3 regions of the Rhodococcus sp. no. 34 genome follow, and region 3 is predicted to be linked to each of the others. Evidence: riboswitches for the same ligand, from Rfam matches in the RefSeq annotation. Region 3 holds a riboswitch; each other region holds the start of a gene.

Region 1 (5,968 bases), on a different contig from region 3:
CATATTCGAGAGTCAGCACCCGATTGGGCGCGTCGACCAAGCCGCTGGCAACTCCCGACAACACCGCCAGGACTACCAGCACCGGGATCAGATGTTCCCGCGGAATCAGATTGACCGCTGCGATGTACCCGAGGATGACAAGGATCTCGCCGACTATGGCAAAAACCACTGCACTTCGGCCGAACCTGGCAACCAGCCGCCATCCGAAAGCCGAAGTCAGGGCCATCGCGAGTGAGCTACCGGTCATGATCAACGCCGCACTCAGCGGGACGAAGCCCAAACCTTCGATCAGATAGAGGCTGAGCACCGCGTTGACGGCGAGGATGGATCCGAAACCAGAAGAGTGCAACCGTTGTACCGAGCCGAAATCCCCGAGAGGCGATCAATGACGGAAGCAGTACCGGCGTCCCACCGCGTGCGGCGTACCGACGTTCCCAGAACCAGAAGGCAACGGCAGCGCCGAACGCACCGATCAGGAAAGCCGCAGCCACAGTGACACTGGTCCGGGTCACGATGGGCCACAACAGGAGCCCGGTCGTAGTCGCAAGCAGACACAGCCCAACCGGATCGATCGATGCGCCCGATCGGGTAGTTCGATCACGGCGCAGAAAGCGAAACGCCAGAATCAGTGTGATCAGAGCAAACGGCACGTTGAGAACGAGAAGCAACCGCCATCCGAAGTCGGCGTCGGAATACTTCAGCAGAACGCCACCGAGGATCGGTCCGGAAACGCCGGCCAGACCACCCGCGGTGCTGTACGCGCCCAACGCCTTCGCCCGAGCCTTTCCGGACACCCGGTCGGTGATGATGCCGAGCACCTGCGAACTGATGGTGCCTGCGCCGATCCCTTGCCCCAGCCGGGCCAACACGATCATCGACGGATCCGACGCACACGCTCCGAGGATTCCCATCACCGCGAAAATGCTCAGGCCCGCCAAGAACAAGCGTCGACGCCCGACGACGTCACCGAGTCGGCCCGCCGGCACCAGGGCCAAGCCGAAAGTCAGCGAATAGCTCGCAAGGATCCACTGCACCTCCGAGGTCGACGCGCCCAGCGACGCCCGGATCGACGGAACCCCGATTCCGAGCACCGCCGAATCGAGAAGAGTGGTGAAGCCCGCGGCTACGCAGACGATGATCTCCCAGCGGACGGCCGAATCGAGCTTGGTGGATTCGGCCGCCGCTGTGACCGTGTGGGACAGGACCCGTTACCCCGCAGCTTCAGACGTGGCCCGACGCGTGAGCGGCGGTCGCAACCCCAAGTGCTCTCGCAGCGTCGACGTGGAGTACTCGGTGCGGTACGCCCCACGCTCCTGCAGTTCCGGGATCAACCAGTCGACGATCTCGTCGAGCCCGGTCGGCACCAGGTACGGCGAGATGTTGAAGCCGTCCGAAGCTCCGTTGCGCACCCAATGGACCAACTGATCTGCGACCTGCCCCGGAGTGCCCGCAAAACCCGAACGCTGCGAGGTCTCGATAGCGACCTGACGTAGGGACAGATTCTTTGCCTCGGCAAGAGCACGCCATTCACGTGCGATCGCAATGGGGTCGTTGCCGTCCCGCGCGGAACCGCGCGTCTCCGAAACCGGGCGGGCAACCGGATCTTCCTCGGGGAGTGGACCGTCGGGGTCTCGATCGGAAAGGTCCTTACCCCACACCAGTCCGACGAGAGAGAGGGCAGTCTGACCGGTGAACTGGCCTTCGAGGACCCACCTTGCCTTCTCCTCGACTTCGGACTCGTTCTCCGCCAACACGATCTGCGTGCTGGGCAAGATCTTGACGTCGTCCTCCGGTCGCCCGGCTTTACGCAACCGAGCCCGAATGTCGTCGGCGAAGTCGAGCGCGCCGTCGAAATGAGTCCCGTGTCGCGAGAAGATGACGTCGGCGTGCGTCGCCGCGAAATCGCGTCCACTCGGGGAATCACCCGCTTGGAAGATGACCGGATGCCCCTGGCGGCTTCGGGGAAGCGTCGGCGTCACGGAGATGTCGAACTGTGAAGTCTGCCTGCGCACGTCGCCGACGGCGCCCGGAGTAGACCAGTTCTCGGACGTGCGAGAATCCGAGATCGCGTCGTCGGCCCACGAATCCCACAGTGCCCGCGCGGTTTCGATGAACTGCCCGGCACGCTCGTAGCGCAGGGAGTGGTCGAGGAAACCACCGCGACGGAAGTTCTCTCCCGTCCACGCGTTGTCGGTGGTCACCGCATTCCAGCCGGCCCGTCCGTCGGAAAGTAGGTCGAGGCCGGAGAGTCGACGCGCAAGGTCGGCCGGTTCGTTGTACGTGGTGTTCTGTGTCGCGACCAACCCGATCTTGTCGGTGATACCGGCGAGGGCGGCCAACTGCGCAATGGCGTCGGGGCGGCCGGCGATATCCAGATCGAGAATCTTGCCGTTCTGTTCCCGAAGCCGCAGGCCTTCACCGAGGAAGAAGGCGTCGAACAGACCTCGCTCGGCGGTGAGTACCAACCGCCGAAACGTCTCGAAGTCGATCTGGGATCCGCTCGCGGAATCGGACCAGATGGTGGTGTGGTTGACCCCCTGGAAGAAGACGCCGAAGTGAACGTGAGCGTCGGGTCGAGGTACGGCGGAGCGTGATGCAGTCATGGCCGAAATATCCTTAGCGCGAAGTCAAGTCAGGAGGAGTGGGCGAATCGATTTGCGGGTCGCTGCAGACCGAGGTTGCCCCTCAGGGTCGATCCCGGAACCGGGCGTCGCGTCAACCCGGCCTTGGACAGCGTCGGAAGCACGAATTTGGCCAGCACCGGAAGGTCCTCGTCGATCACGAGAGCATGGAAATGAACACCGTCGAGGTGTCCGGCCAATTCCTTCAGAACCACGGCCGCTTCCCCCGGATCTGCAGCCAGGAGCAGTCGGCCGGTGACGACGGCATTCCCGTACGAGTTCAGCTCGGTCCTCCGCTGCGCCGCAGACAGATTCGGCGTATCGAATGCCACATCGACCTCGGCGAACACCAATGACGCGCCCTCATCGCGCGCCTTGGCAGCCGACTGTGCAATGGTCTCCACCGAATCACCGGAAACGAGAACAACATCCGGCTGGCGTGGATCGATTTCGCCGTAGCGGCCGAACACCACCAACTGGCCTTGAGGCGGCCGCGGAACGATTGCCGGCCCCTTCACCGAGAACGTGTCGCCCTCGAAATTGACGTAATGCAGACGATCACGCTCGAGGAAACGCCCACTGAGATAGTCACGAACGACGGCGTCGTCCTCCCACGAGTCCCAGAGATCGGTCACAACGGTGACCGAATCCCGCTGCTCTTGCTGACGCGCCGACTCCGTTGTTACCGGAGCCCTCCCCCACGCCCTCGCCGCGGCATCGTCTTCGACCGGAACAGCAAGCCAGCCGCCACGCCCACGCGAGGAGTAGTCCAACGTCGCCAATTGCGAGGACGTATGAAACGGTTCGGCGTACGTGGTCCCGACGACGGGGACCAGCCCGATCGTGCTGGTTGTCGCCGCCACGTACGACGCCCTCGAGACGGCATCGATGCGGCCGACGACGTCACCACTCGGGGGGAGGATGGAATCGTCGAACGTCGCGAACGTGAAGCCGGCATTCTCGGCAGCCGCGACGCGATCGCGCACCGCTTTGCCCGTGAGCAGCTGGTCCGGGCGGTGTGAGCTTCGGCGCCAGGCAGCGGGGTGAGTGCCCTCGCCGTCCAGTTCGATACCCACGGCAAATACAGTCATGTGTCCTCCATCGGTCCTGGCGGTAGCACCCACACTGCGGTTAGGTAGCGGGTTGCTGCGGCATCATCGAGCCAGGTCTCTCAGCCACTCTGGATGGTGGATGCAATCTATGCGGGCCACGCTGGGCAAGTCAAATCACGCTTGTCGAATCATATTGACCTACAACATATTTCAATACAATCATCCTGATCGAAAGGGTTGCGCAACGCTAGCCGACGTAGACACGAAAGAGCCCCGCCCGACTCGCGTCGGACGGAGCTCTCGGTGTGCGCTGGAACGCTACTTCGCGCCCATCCATGCCTGATCGAACAGCATGATGCCGGTTGCAGTCGGAACCACACCGTGCACGTTCTTCTGCCAAGCCCAGAACGACGTGAGCCCGCCGATCGGCGCCGATGGAACCGTCTCGTTCCACAGCGTCTGAATTTTGCCGATGATCGCCAGGGTCGACGAATTGTCCTTGGCCTGTTGTAGATCTGCGATCAGCTGATCCATCGCCGGGTTCGCATATCCAGCAGTATTCGCCATCGAGGTGCTGTTGGTCGTGGAGAACAATCCGAGATCGAGAATCGACTCGTACATTCCGATGCCCGCGTGCGCGAGGTCGAAATCGTGCTTGACGTAGACGTTCTGCACGATGTCGCCGGCGTTGTTGGCCAAGATCAAGTTCACCTCGAACCCGACGGCCTGCAACAGTGACTGCACGGCGAGGCCGATCGCGTGGTCCTTCGGCTCACTGAGAACGACGTAGTCGAGGCTGCCGTCGTACCCGTCTGCCTTTGCCTGATTCAGAAGTTCCTTCGACTTTTCGGGGTCGTAGGCAATACCCGGTGTGTCTACATGCCATTGCGACGTCGGACCGAACAACTCCGAGCCCGGCAGTCCCTCACCGTTTTCCACTCGCTGATCGATCAACGTGGTGTCCAGCGCGTAGCCGATGGCCTGGCGAACGCGAACATCCGAGCCCGGTCGGCCTTCACGGTTGTTGACGATCTCGGCACTGCCGGCATTGAGCACGTCGATGTAGCCGGGGTAACCAGCGGACTTGGCAGAATTGATCGCCGACGTGAGGCCGCGAATGTAGGCGACATCGAGCTGACCGCTGTTCAATGATTCGAGATTGGCCTGCGGGCCGTTGAGCGCAACCATCCGCAACTTGTCCAGCTTGGGAGCGCCGCCGTAGTAGGACGGGTTGGCTTTGAAGATTCGCTCGACGCTCGGTGTGAAGACATCTTCGGTGAAAGGTCCGGCTCCGACGGCGGTGAACTTGTCGCCTTGCTGCGAACTCGGGGCGACGATCATCCCGTGCCCGAGAGCGAGCATCGACGGAAAACGCATCCACGGCGTCTTCAGCTTGAATTCCACTGTCGTCGGACCGCTTGCCTGCGCCGATTCCACCGAAGCCAGCCACAGTTCGGCGCCATTGCCCTTGCCCGCGTTGTACCGATCGATGCTCGCGATCACGGCGTTGGCGTCGAGGGTGGTGCCGTCACTGAACTTCACACCGTCGCGAAGTTTCAGCGTCCAGGTGGCTCCGTCGTCAGCTGTCTCGAGCGATTCAGCCAACTTGGGCTCGAACTCGCCGCTCGCAGTGTCGTAACTCATCAGGACGTCGTACACAGCAGCGAAGGCCTCACCGCCGGAACCGCCGCGAGCGGCCGTCTTCGTCGGGTCGAGTGAGGGAACGAGCACCTGTACGCCGTACGTCATGGTCCCGCCGGCCACCGCAGTTCCCGGATCGGGCTGCTCGTTGACCATGCCGATCACTATGTCTCCCGACGCGGTCGTCGTATCGGTACCGCTGTCGTCATTGCTGCTCGCGCAGCCCACCAACAGGACACCGGCACCGATCAGCGCCACGGCGACCCGGCTGACTTTCCCGATAGGCCAAGATCTCGAGTGCGACACGGAGATTCCACCTCACTTCCAGTAGACGCGGCCAGGGATCGGCCGCAACCGGCTAATAGTGAGGTTCTTGACGGAGTGACGCGCAGCACGTTCCCGGTCACCGGAATCATTCACGGAGACAAAGGATGCGTATAACTCAGATGATCGAGCCGAGTGGTTGACGGCGACTGACATCCGAATACGAAAAAGCTCCAACCTTATGTTCGAAGAACATGAGATTGGAGCTTGTCGATAAGAATTATGGTGGCCAGGGCCGGGATCGAACCGGCGACCTTCCGCTTTTCAGGCGGACGCTCGTACCAACTGAGCTACCTGGCCGGACGGCACCCGAACCGAATGCCTATCGCA
Region 2 (5,968 bases), on a different contig from region 3:
GTCAACGCGCTGTCCAACTGCGCAAGCTCCTTACGAGCGGAGCGAGCCTCCGGCGCGATCAGAATCTCGAGATCGACCAGCACTGCGACGCTGTCGGGATCGCGTCCTTCTTCAGCGACGGCAGCGCGTATCCGTGCGCGTTCGAGCTGTGCCTCACGCAGATCCGCAGCGCGAATCCGAACCACATTGGTAGGGAATGAAGCCAAATCGAGAGCCTTTTCACCCTCGGTGAGGTCCACCCAGTAGTCGCCGCCGATGATGGGCAGGTTGCCGGGTGCGCCCTCAGCGGCCGGATGGTGACCGGATCCGGTCAACTCGACCGCTACGTGCAGAGAATGCGAAGCGAGTGAAGACATGTGAGACCTCCGAAAATCAGAAAAGTATGGGATGAGCGAGACGAATCGTCAGCTCGAACACATTCCTGAAGAGGTGCGGCACAGATCGACATGGCGACGGCACCACTGACCGAGAGTGACGCTCACTCTCGAAGGGGTGGCGGGAAAATCCGCTGGTGCCATGGCTGCCATGCTAGTTGTCCGTTCGAGTTTTCGGGGACCGAGCTCAGCTCAGACGCACTCGGCTGCGCCGGCATTGTCGTCTGCGGCTCCGAGGAAGGGGCGGGTCTCGGGCACAGGGTTCCACGCACCTGCCGTCTTCGCGTACTTCCAATCACGCTGATTCGAAACCAGGATGTTCACGGCGTCGACCAACCGCGTCACGTCGTCCGAGCTGCTACCGAGGCCGAGGCTGGCGCGAACTGCACCGCCGGAGAGGCCGAGGCGCGCGAGAACCGGATGTGCGCAGAAGCGACCGTCGCGAACTCCGATGCCGTGCTCGGCGGAGAGGAATGCGGCGATCTCGCCCGCTTCGAATCCGTCGACGGTGAAGGTGACGATTCCGACGGCGTCGGGAGCGTCGTTCCACAGTCGCACGAGTGAGACGCCCTCGATGGCGGACAAGCCGTCAGTGAGCTGGGCGGTGAGCGCCTTCTCATGCTCGGCGATCACGTCGAAGTCCAGGGCGTGCAGGGTTTCGCAGGCGGTCGCGATGGCTGCCGCACCGAGCACGTTGGGGGAACCCGCCTCGTGGCGTGCGGGCGCGCAAGCCCACTCGGTGGATTCGACGGTCACCTCACGCACGGCGCCGCCGCCGGCGAGGTACGGCTGAGCTTCGTCGAGCCAGTCACGGCGGCCGACGAGAACGCCGGCGCCGAAGGGCGCGTACAGCTTGTGGCCCGAGAACGCTACGTAGTCGACGCCGCATTCCTGCAGGTCGATGCGACGGTGGGGAGCCAACTGAGCAGCGTCGACGAGGCTACGTGCGCCGCAACGGTGAGCGATGTCAGCCAAACGTGCAATCGGCAGGATCTCACCGGTCACGTTGGAGGCCCCGGTGATTGCGAGCAGCGCGGCAGGCTTGGTGCACAGTTCACCGATCAGACGCTCGATCGTTTCTTCGATGGTGTCTGCGGCGGTGACGATACGAGCGTCGTTCCACGGCAACAGGTTTGCGTGATGCTCGACGTCGAGGACGACGGTGCTGCCGGGGACGCACTGCGCAAGCAGGTTCAGCGAATCGGTGGTGTTCCGGGTGAAGACGACAACCTGATCGTCGGCACAGTTCACGAAACGAGCAACGGATTCACGAGCGTTCTCGTAGGTGAGCGTGGAGATCCGGGACGCGTAGCCGGCACCGCGGTGGACGCTGGCGTACGTGGGCAACAATTCGGCGATACGGTCGGTGACCTGGGCCAATGCCGGCGCGCTGGCCGCGTAGTCGAAGTTGGCGTAGGAGCATTCGCCGCCCTGAACCAATGGAACCTGCAGGTCGGCACCCGAAACCTTGGCAATCGCGGTGGTGCAGCAGGTGTCGGCACTCAATACAGCAGTCATCGAAGACAATCCTCACGTTCAAGGACTCGTTCGTCGGGAGATGGCCCCGGAAGAGTCCGCGCTTGCCGCATTCGTTTTCGAACGCAGCCGGGTCGTCACCCGGAGCACCCCACCGCGGAGGAGGGTTGCCGACCAGCAAGCCGGGGCTGAACACTGGTACTCGTGACCTGGCAACGAGGATGGCAGGAACCTCCCGCGCTTGTCAAGACGAAGCTGCGAAGACCGTCGTCACGGCGCGATCGTCCGGCAGGCGAGGTGGAGCGCAAGCCTGGTTTCCGGATCGGCCAGATCGACCGAGAGAAGGCGCTGAATTCTATCGATCCGACTCGATACGGTGTTGCGGTGCAAGCCCATTCGGGTTGCGGTGTGAGCCAGAGACGATTCTTCGTCGAGGTACGTCGACAGAGTCTCGAGCAACTCTCCATTGGAATCGCGTAGCGGTGCGAGCAATGCCGCGGCCGCAGGCTGGAAGGTGTCGGTTCGCGTCCACGCCAGCAGCAACTGCGCCAGCCCGAGGCGGTCCACGTGCAGGAATCGACCTGTTTGAGATCGGGAACCGGCGAGCCGAGCGGCATCCCCGGCCTCCGACAGGGACGAACCGATTCCAGCCGGACCGTCGTGTGCGCGTCCCACACCTACCCAGGTCTCCATCGTGGGTTCCAACCTGGCCTGAGCTGCACGGATGCACTCGGCGATCCTGGTGATCGCCTCCGGTCGCGGCTCGCCTGGCAGAGTCGTCCACGCCGCCCAGCCGTCAGCCTGTTCCACGACATTGGCGTCGATTCCCTCGGCGGCGAGAGCATCTGCAACCTCGCTGCGTCTTGCCACCAGGTCGACCTCACCGACCGCCAGGACTTTGATGCCGATGTGCCATCCGTCCAGCATCCAACCCGCGTCGAGTGCGCGCCGGAGCAGTCCGGGTGTGGCGTCTGCTGACGTGTCGATCAGTTCACCGAGCAACGCGCTACGCCGGCGCGCTTCACGCTCGTCGACCATGCGCGCAACGGCCAGTCGGTGCCCGGCAGCCAACGAGGCCACGTCGAGAACCACTGAGAGAGAAGCCTCTTCGACGCTTTGACGCACCGGGAGCAGCACCGCCAGCCAGGGCTCTCGGGCTGCGCCGGACATCACCGGGCACGCAATCAGGACCCCGCCGGAGTCCAATTCGACCGTGGTGGGCGCCCCGCGACCCGACAACATACCGGCAGCTGCTCGATCAGCGTCTGACAACAGGTCGGCGCCGGTCATCGGACGTCCGGACGTGTCCAGGAGAAAGAATGAACGCTGAAAGGTGTTCAGTAGCACCGACAGAAGATTCTCGACGCTTCCTCCGGCTCGTTGGCCCGCGTGTGTCGCCCGCAGTACTGCGTCGGCCATCACCGCCCGCGAATTCGAGAGAAGATCACGAAGATCCACGCTGAACTGCCACGGGTCGGATACTCCGAGCACCACCAGTCCGAGCCGATCGGCAAGCAACGAGAGATTCGCATCCTCCGCCGCAGCGCTGTGCACAGCGACCACCTGGCAGCCGGTCGCCGCTGTGCGCCGAAGGAGAGCGTCGAATCTCCACTCCCCGATGTCGATTCGATCGAGAATCACCAGAACTGATCCTGAACTCGCCGCACCCGACACGGCCTCGGCCGACTGTGCCGATTCCCCGGTGAGTGCTCCCACTGTCGTCACGACAGGATCACCCTCCCCGGCAAGTCGATACAGCCCGACAAAGGCCGGGTTGTTCAGCAACGCCGAAACACTCGCGCTCATCGCGCCTCCATCAGCACTGCGTCGTGGTCGATCCCGAATGCCCGCGGGCCGACAACTTTCAATCTGCCCACTTCGTCCGCCCACCACTGTGGACCGGGAAGAACCAACACGGCCACATCGTGCCCCTGGTGCACGGATTCACACGAGACGAAGGCGCCGGTCCGCACGTCGAGCAACGTCACGATGTCCGGGCACGTTGCAATCATCTCGCCGTCCAACGCGACGGTCAGGAACTCACTCTCGAATTCGACTCGTATCACCGCAGAATCGTGTTCGAGAATCACGCTGCCCCGACGATCGCCGGTGTCCGGACGACTACGACGGACCGCACGCACCCGGCCAGTCCCCATTACCAGGGCCCCGGAGCTCTCCGCGATCTCCTGCCAACTGCCCAGGGCCCCGATGTGCTGACCCAGTTCGTATGCTCGGGAGAGAGTTCCCGGAATGCACGCCTCCTGCACCGTCCGCGCATCGATCGACGCGATCGCCAGAGCGCCCCAACCGCTGGTTCTCCCGATCAACGACCGCACTGCTACCTCGGCGCCGAGCACATCCACTCCGTCGACGACGGTAATGAGGCCGCCGGGCTGGGCGAGTGTGACCGGGCACAATTCCAACCCGGCTGCGGCGAGAGAGAAGTGATCGAGCCGCGGCATCGCTCGACCCAGCAGGTCCGCGTCGACCACGGGAATTCCCAACGCCAACGCCGCAGCAATGCCGGAGAGAGCGTTGAGTCCACCGCCTTCGAAAGTCATCACCGCGGTCGGACGCTTCCCGGTCCAGCGCGTCAAAGCTGCTGCAGTATCTGCAAACTCACGCCCGGAGGGCAATTGCTCCTCCAAGGCCAGGGCCGATCCGACGATTCCCACCGGCATCACCAATGCCTCCTCCGGCAACTGGTCCGGCGCGATGACCTCCACCGAAGTAGACGTCATCAGTGGACGCAGCAATTCCACGAACAAGCGTGGATCGCCGCCCCCGCCGCAGCCCAGGACCACCGCCCCCGCTGCGATCGCGTCGAGGTCGGCCTCCCGGACCGCGTGCAGCCTGCTCACGGCTCGCTATTCTGCCAGTACAGGTTGCTCGAGTGTCTCCACCGGCAGGAACGGGCGATCGAGCCCGAAGCTAGCCGGGCCGAAGACCGCCAGTGCCTCCGGGGTTCTCATGATGGGTGGGGTCGCGATCCCGATGACCGCAACGCGCTGCCCGTACCGCAAGCCCTCGGTGGTGATGGGTTCGGCGGTATCGGCCTCGACGATGCAGATCAGGTCTGGCACGATCGCCACCATCACTCCGGATTGGACGGCGATCAGATTTTCGTTCTGGAACTGAACTTCCAGCTCTTCGTCTCCGACGCCGGCGATCCGCACCGAACCGCGAGCGAACCCCTCATCGGTTCGCCTGTCGACATCGATCACCTTGCCGTGAAAGAGAACTCGCCCGTATCCGTAGAGCGTGTCGGCGAGACTGTCGACAAGCGCCCGCACCGGGTCCACCCGCTGCTCACGTGAAAGTCTGATGGACCGGCCGATGGTCATGGCCAACGACAGAGTCCGTGGGATCGCCGTCCGCTTCACATCTGCACCCGTCATCGAGTACTGCGCGATGTGCGCCATCCCACCGAACCTCGACGTCACCCCGCGGGCGAGGCCCTCCAATCTGCTGTTGTCACTTCCGGTGTCGAAGATCGCCACCTCGTCGTGCTCGTTCGCCATGGCGAGCGGACTCGCCGAAATCCCGTACACCGAGAAGGTTTCCATCTCGAGCTGAGGAAAGGCTCGCCCCATCCCGTCGGCGTCGACAACCGGCAGGCCGCGCCGTGCGGCCACCAGCAACGGAATCATCGAATTGATTCCGCCGCACTCCATCGGCATCGTGGCATCTGCAGTTCGACCCGTGTGCTTCTCCAACGTGATCAGCGCCAGCTCGGGTTCGGTTCCGCGCGGCATCTTTTCGACCACGACGGTCGGGGCACCCATCTGCGCGACGGGAATCACCCACGCGTCGTCGTCAAGCTCCTCCGGATCGAGAATTGTGATTTCACCGGCCTCACCGAGCGCCTGCGTGACCAACATCTTGCCGACGAACGGATCTCCCCCGCCGCCGGTGCCCAACAAGGCTGCGCCCCTGGCGAGATCGTCGAGATCCGCCGTTCGTAGTGTCCAACTCATCGTGAGCCCTCCTGACCGGTGGAGACCAAACCACTGTGCAGTGCCAAGTCACCGACTGCCTTCACTCGAATACGTGTTGCGTTGCCCGGCAGATACGGAATCGGGACCTCGTCGAACTCCACGATCTGCACCGACTCGGGC
Region 3 (5,968 bases):
CCTTCGCTGCTTCGGCGGCGACGTCGGTCCGTGAACCGGGATCGGTGATCAGGCCGACGATGATGCCGATGATCACAGCAATGAAAGCGGTGATCGCGAACCAGAGCAAGGTCTGCACGGCCAGGCGAGCTGCATTGGCGACCTGGCGCAGGTTGGCGATGGAGCTGACAATGGCGGTGAACACCAGCGGGATCACCGCAACGGTGAGCAGCTTGACGTAACTCGAGCCGATGGTCTGCACGGTGCCGACCAACCAGTTGACGTTGCCGTCGGCCGCATCAGGCATTGCCCGGGCGACGAGACCGATGATGACACCGAGTACGAGACCGGCGACGATCTGCGGTCCGAATGCCGTCGCCCAGGACGGAAAACGGGACGTGGACTTTTCCGGCACGCCGGTGGAGGTGGAGCTGGGCATGACTATGCCTTTCGAAAATCAAGGGAGCGAAACGCAGCGCGGCACCAGAGGCCGGGCAGATTCGAAGAAATGTTTCCTGGTACGCGTCAGGTCAGAGCGAGCGCGTACACATTGCGCTCGCCTGCAGGCGAAGGTCGACGTAACGCCGACTGGTCAGGAACAACACTGTCCACACACTACTCGCAGCTTCAACTACTCGATCCCGAGGGTCGCCGCGGGAGTTCGCTTCGTGTTCGTCGGGCGTGCCCCGATCAGTCACTGTTGGTCGGTTGACTAGTCTCGACGATCAGTAGGTGCCGCACCGGCGCCTAAGCGTCGGCAAGCGGAAGCGAGAGACCGATGAGCGTTCGGAATGCCGAGTACCCGCGTCCGAAGCATTTCCTGGTGCACCTCAGTGACACGCATCTGGTGGCTCAGGGGGAGTTGTACGACGCCGTGGATGCGTCGACGAGATTGCGGGAAGTGCTCAGCGGGATCGTGGCCTCGGGCGCACGCCCGGATGCACTGATATTCACCGGCGACCTGACCGACCAGGGACACCCCGACGCATACGCGGAATTGAAAGCCATCGTGGAACCCGTGGCGGCCGAGATCGATGCGCAGGTCATCTGGGCGATGGGCAACCACGACGACCGCTCTACTTTCAGATCTCTGCTGTTGGGCGAGGACGCCACCGATCATCCCGTCGACAACGTCTACGACCTTGACGGACTGCGGGTGATCACCCTGGATTCGTCGGTTCCCGGTCATCACTACGGTGAGATCTCGGATCGTCAATTGGATTGGCTACGCGCAGAATTGGCGGTGCCCGCGCCCGACGGAACAATTCTGGCGCTGCATCATCCGCCGGTTCCGTGCATTCAGGATCTCGCGGTTCTGGTGGAGTTGCGCGATCAGTCCCGGTTGGCAGACGTCTTGCGTGGCAGCGACGTCCGGGCGATTCTTGCTGGGCATCTGCACTATTCGACGACGGCGACGTTCGCCGGCATTCCGGTTTCCGTGGCGTCGTCGACGTGTTACACCCAGGACTTGAACGTGGAAGTCGGTGGGCAGCGTGGTCGCGACGGGGCTCAGGGGTGCAACCTGGTGCACGTGTACGACGAGACAATTGTTCATTCGGTCGTTCCACTCGGCGCGCACGTGACGGTCGGTGAGCCTGTCGACGCGGCCGAGGGAGCCCGGAGGCTCAGCGCTGCCGGTATTCGAATCCTCGAGAGCGAAAAGGCGGCACGCTCGATCATCTGAGGTGGCAGGCGGTTTCCGGCACTCCGGCGCAGTTCTGGGCGATTGCCGGGCTGTCGCGTACTCACTACCGTCGAGGTAGGTGCAGAGCTCCAGCAACAAGGACCGGCTAGCTGGACGGCAACCCTTCATGCCGATGGGGTGCCCCGGAATCACACCTGGCGATACGCGTGGTGCGTGTCGCAAGCGGCAGTCGCCACGAGAACCGTCAGTCGGGTGCTGACGGTTTCTGCGGTCGGCACTGTGCGCTCCCGAGTAGTTCTCGAACAGGAGTATGCGCCGATGACCTCCACCCCCTCCTCTCATCTTGCTCCGTTGCATCTCGCCGTAGCGCTGGACGGTGCCGGTTGGCACCCTGCAGCCTGGCGAGAGCCACACTCGCGCCCGAGTGAGCTGTTCAGCGCGTCGTATTGGACTGACGTGGTGACGACCGCCGAGCGTGGTCTGCTCGATTTCGTCACCATCGAGGACAGTCTCTCGGTGCCGGCCAACCCACTCGAGCCCGTCGACGACGCGGTTGATCGGGTGCGCGCTCGGCTCGACGCGCATCTCGTGGCCGCCCGACTGGCACCGATCACGAGCAACATCGGCTTGATCCCGACCATCACCACCATTCACACCGAGCCGTTTCACGTGTCCAAAGCCGTTGCCACGCTGGATTACACCTCACGCGGTCGCGCCGGATGGCAGGTGAAGGTTTCGGCGTCGGAATCCGAGGCAGCACAGTTCGGGCGTCGCGACATCCCAGCGCTCACCGATGCCGACCGTCAGTCGATCGTTTCAGGCGTCCTCCCGGACTTCGTGCGCGACCTGTTCGACGAAGCTGCGGAGGCGGCTGACGTAATCCGGCGACTCTGGGACAGTTGGGAGGACGACGCCGAGATCCGTGATGTCGAACAGCGTCGATTCATCGACCGGGACAAGTTGCACTACATCGACTTCGAGGGAAAGTACCTCTCGGTCCGTGGACCGTCGGTGACCCCGCGCCCGCCGCAGGGGCATCCCGTCGTTACCGCGTTGGCACATCAGCGGGTCGCGTACGAACTGGCGGCGCGGACGGCCGATCTGGTGTTCGTGACGCCGTTCGACGAGGAGCAGGTCACGGCAATCCTGGGTGAAGTGCGAGCAGCCGAAGAACACGTGCAGCGCACCGGCGAACCTCTTCGGGTCTTCACCGACATCGTCGTCTTCTTCGATACGCCGGAAGAAACCGGAAAGGAACGGCTCGCTCGCCTCGACGCGCAGGCCGGCGCCGAATACCGTTCGGACGCGCTGACCTTCACCGGCACCGCGGCTGAGTTGGCAGATCTTCTGCTCCGGTGGCAGCAGTTGGGAATCGACGGCTTCCGGTTGCGGCCGGGCGTTGTCGTGGACGACCTCGACGCCATCGCAGGTGAGCTGGTGCCTGAATTGCAGCGACGCAACGTATTCCGCACCGAATATCCGCAGGCGAATCTTCGCGGACTCCTTGGTCTACCCATCGACGTTCCCAACCGCTACGCCGCCGGTACTCCGGCCGCCTGACAGACGAGGAATAGATTCTCATGAGTTCTCAGAAGCGTAAGCAGGTCATCCTGGGTGCCTACCTCGGCGGCGTCAACCATCACACTGCGTGGTGGGATCCGCAGGCGGGCAGCCAGATAGAGTTCGATTCTTTCGAGCACACCGCTCGAACCGCCGAGCGTGGGAAGTTCGACTTCTTCTTCCTCGCCGAAGGCCTCGCCCTTCGTGAGCGTGCGGGACAGATTTTCGACCAAGACATCATCGGTAGGCCGGACACCTTCACGGTCCTTGCATCGTTGGCGGCGGTAACCGAACACCTCGGATTGGCCGGCACTATCAATGCCACGTTCAACGAGCCGTACGAACTGGCCCGCCAATTCGCGACGCTCGATCAGTTGTCCGGAGGGCGTGCCGCCTGGAACGTCGTCACCTCGTTCGACGCATTCACCGGCCAGAACTTTCGCCGCGGCGGATACCTCGACCGCGCGCAACGATACGAGCGTGCGGAGGAGACCGTAGCGCTGGTGCGTGAACTGTGGGATTCGTGGCGAAGCGACGACATCGTGGCAGACAAGGCATCAGGGCGCTTTCTCGCGCGACCGGATGCCGGTGAATTCGTCTTTCATGGATCGCATTTCGACGTGAACGGCCGATTCACAGTGCCGCGTAGCCCGCAAGGGCGCCCGGTTATTCTGCAGGCCGGGGTGTCGCCGCAGGGGCGCGATTTTGCTGCCGGCAATGCCGACGCGATCTTCTCACCGTACGGTCAGTTGCCCGAGGCGGCCGATTTCTATCGCGATATCAAAGCACGTGCCGTCGCGGCCGGACGTGACCCGGGTGACATCAAGATCCTGCCGTCGGCGAGTTTTGTTCTCGGCACCTCGGAGGCAGATGCGATCGAGAAGTACCGAGAGATTCGCGACCAGCAGGTCACCGGCCAGACCGCTTTGGTTCTGCTCGAACAGATCTGGAATCTCGATCTGTCGAAGTACGACCCCGAAGGACCACTACCCGATATCGCTCCGGATCCCGAGGCTCCGCCGATCATCCAGGGCCGCGCCTTCATTCACCAAGATCGTTTCGCGACCGTCGCAAAACTGCGCGCGGTAGCCGAGAGCAAGAAGTTGAATCTGCGCGAAGTGGTGATCGATCAGTTCGAGCGTGGACCGATCGTGGGTACACCGCAGCAGGTTGCCGAGAAAATAGATTCGTTTGTCAGCAACGACGGTTCGGACGGATTCATCCTCGGGTCGCACCTCGTGCCGACCGGCCTCGACGAGTTCGTCGACGACGTGGTGCCGCTGTTGCAGGATCGAGGTGTTCTCCGCAGTGACTACGAAGGAACGACGTTGCGTGACAATCTCGGACTGCCCATTCCGGTGCAACGGGAGCATGTGACAGCACGCTGATCGACCGAAGTAGCAAGGGCCCAGCCGAAATCGGCTGGGCCCTTGTTTCGTCTAGGCTTCCCAGGGCGCCGGGATGGGGTAGTAGCTCTCCAGGAACTCCGTGATCTTGCGTGTGCGAAGTTCCAGATCGATCTCCGGAGCGCTGCCGTCGTTGAGGCAGAAGAAGTCCATGGAGCGCTTGGCGAGCAGTGAGTCCATGTCGCGCAAACCGGCCTTGACCGTCGTATCGACGTATTTGACGGCGGCGGACTTCTGCACCACCGACCGTCCACTCATGAGCGTGTAGTAGTGGTACAGCGAATTGGTCACCGAGATATTGGAACTCGCGCGGAAGGTGCTTGCTGCAGTGGCCGCGAAGTCTTCGGTGAACTCGCGTTCCATCTCGGCCATCACGCTCTTGCGCAGTGGCGTCGCTGCGTGCTCCAGATGTCTGGTGGTCATCAGACCGAAGCGGTCCTGTAGCAGACGGCGGTTGACGCGAGCCGCATTCTCGAACCCGCTGCGGTCGTTGTCGTTGTGTCCCAAACCGATTCTGGTGTCGGCCTCGATGAACATGCTGATCCCGCCGGGGGAGAAGAACATATCGGGGCCGACGGGGCGACCGAAGAACATGTCGTCGTTGGAGTAGAGGAAATGCTCCGCCAGACCCGGAATATGGTGCAGCTGGCACTCGACAGCTTGAGAATTATGGGTGGGCAACACACTTGGATCGGCGAAGAACTTTTCGCTGGGCATGAACGTGACTCGCGGATCGTCCGCAAGCCAGTCCGGACGATCGGAATCGGTTGCGACGAAGATCCGTCGGATCCACGGCGCGTACATGTGGATGGACCGTAGCGCGTACTTGAGCTCGTCGATCTGACGGAAACGCGCCTCTGATTCGTCCCCCTCGCCGACGATGTAGTTCTGCATCCGCTTGGCGCGCTGAGCCTGAAACTCTTTGGAAGAGCCGTCGACCCAGGAAAAGACAAGATCGATATCGAAGCTGATATCGGAGGCATGATCGGCGAACATGTTCTCGATGGTCGGCCAGATCCGGCCGAATCGCTCGACGGTTCCTCGGACAGCTTCTTCGGGGAGGACGGTTCGTCGTGTCAGTGAGTTCTCGACGGGTAGGACGATTTCTTCGTCGGAAATCGACCACAATTCGATTTGAACGCCGATGTTCGCGCCGTAGTTCATGCCGCTTGCGACGTGAACCCGCGGACGGAACAAGCGGAAGATCCGTGACTTGTTGGTTTTCGACAGGGCACCGTCCGCGACAAGGAGCGCGGGGCTCTTCTTCGCGTCGACGGTTTTGGAATAGAAGGGTGCGTTTGCGCATCCCTCGACAAGTGCCTGCCGCAGGTTTTTGCGCTCGGTCCAGCTCACCGCGATCACGGGGCGCTCGTCGTTT

The links. A riboswitch is a leader RNA that binds a small molecule or an ion and turns the genes downstream of it on or off. The one in region 3 is predicted to bind S-adenosylmethionine.
Region 1: linked by a shared signal. The riboswitch ahead of ACYP01_RS02760 (LLM class flavin-dependent oxidoreductase) and the one ahead of ACYP01_RS05490 (LLM class flavin-dependent oxidoreductase) in region 3 are both predicted to bind S-adenosylmethionine.
Region 2: linked by a shared signal. The riboswitch ahead of ACYP01_RS12210 (aminotransferase class V-fold PLP-dependent enzyme) and the one ahead of ACYP01_RS05490 (LLM class flavin-dependent oxidoreductase) in region 3 are both predicted to bind S-adenosylmethionine.

What each region holds. Positions count from the first base shown of each region.
Region 1 covers NZ_BAAILK010000012.1:403,031-408,998, forward strand. Annotated here, with positions in the region: partial or broken gene ACYP01_RS02750 (MFS transporter) at 1-1,091, opposite strand, end outside; gene ACYP01_RS02755 (NtaA/DmoA family FMN-dependent monooxygenase) at 1,209-2,603, opposite strand; gene ACYP01_RS02760 (LLM class flavin-dependent oxidoreductase) at 2,633-3,712, opposite strand; SAM riboswitch class I at 3,717-3,812, opposite strand; gene ACYP01_RS02765 (ABC transporter substrate-binding protein) at 3,992-5,620, opposite strand; tRNA gene ACYP01_RS02770 (tRNA-Phe) at 5,862-5,938, opposite strand.
Region 2 covers NZ_BAAILK010000026.1:659,981-665,948, forward strand. Annotated here, with positions in the region: gene ACYP01_RS12205 (LLM class oxidoreductase) at 1-356, opposite strand, end outside; gene ACYP01_RS12210 (aminotransferase class V-fold PLP-dependent enzyme) at 567-1,892, opposite strand; SAM riboswitch class IV at 1,946-2,060, opposite strand; gene ACYP01_RS12215 (PucR family transcriptional regulator) at 2,121-3,656, opposite strand; gene ACYP01_RS12220 (DUF917 domain-containing protein) at 3,653-4,711, opposite strand; gene ACYP01_RS12225 (DUF917 domain-containing protein) at 4,718-5,827, opposite strand; gene ACYP01_RS12230 (hydantoinase/oxoprolinase N-terminal domain-containing protein) at 5,824-5,968, opposite strand, start outside.
Region 3 covers NZ_BAAILK010000019.1:161,297-167,264, reverse strand. Annotated here, with positions in the region: gene ACYP01_RS05500 (dicarboxylate/amino acid:cation symporter) at 1-418, opposite strand, end outside; gene ACYP01_RS05495 (phosphodiesterase) at 758-1,663, shown strand; SAM riboswitch class IV at 1,742-1,855, shown strand; gene ACYP01_RS05490 (LLM class flavin-dependent oxidoreductase) at 1,838-3,184, shown strand; gene ACYP01_RS05485 (NtaA/DmoA family FMN-dependent monooxygenase) at 3,205-4,572, shown strand; gene ACYP01_RS05480 (stealth family protein) at 4,624-5,968, opposite strand, start outside.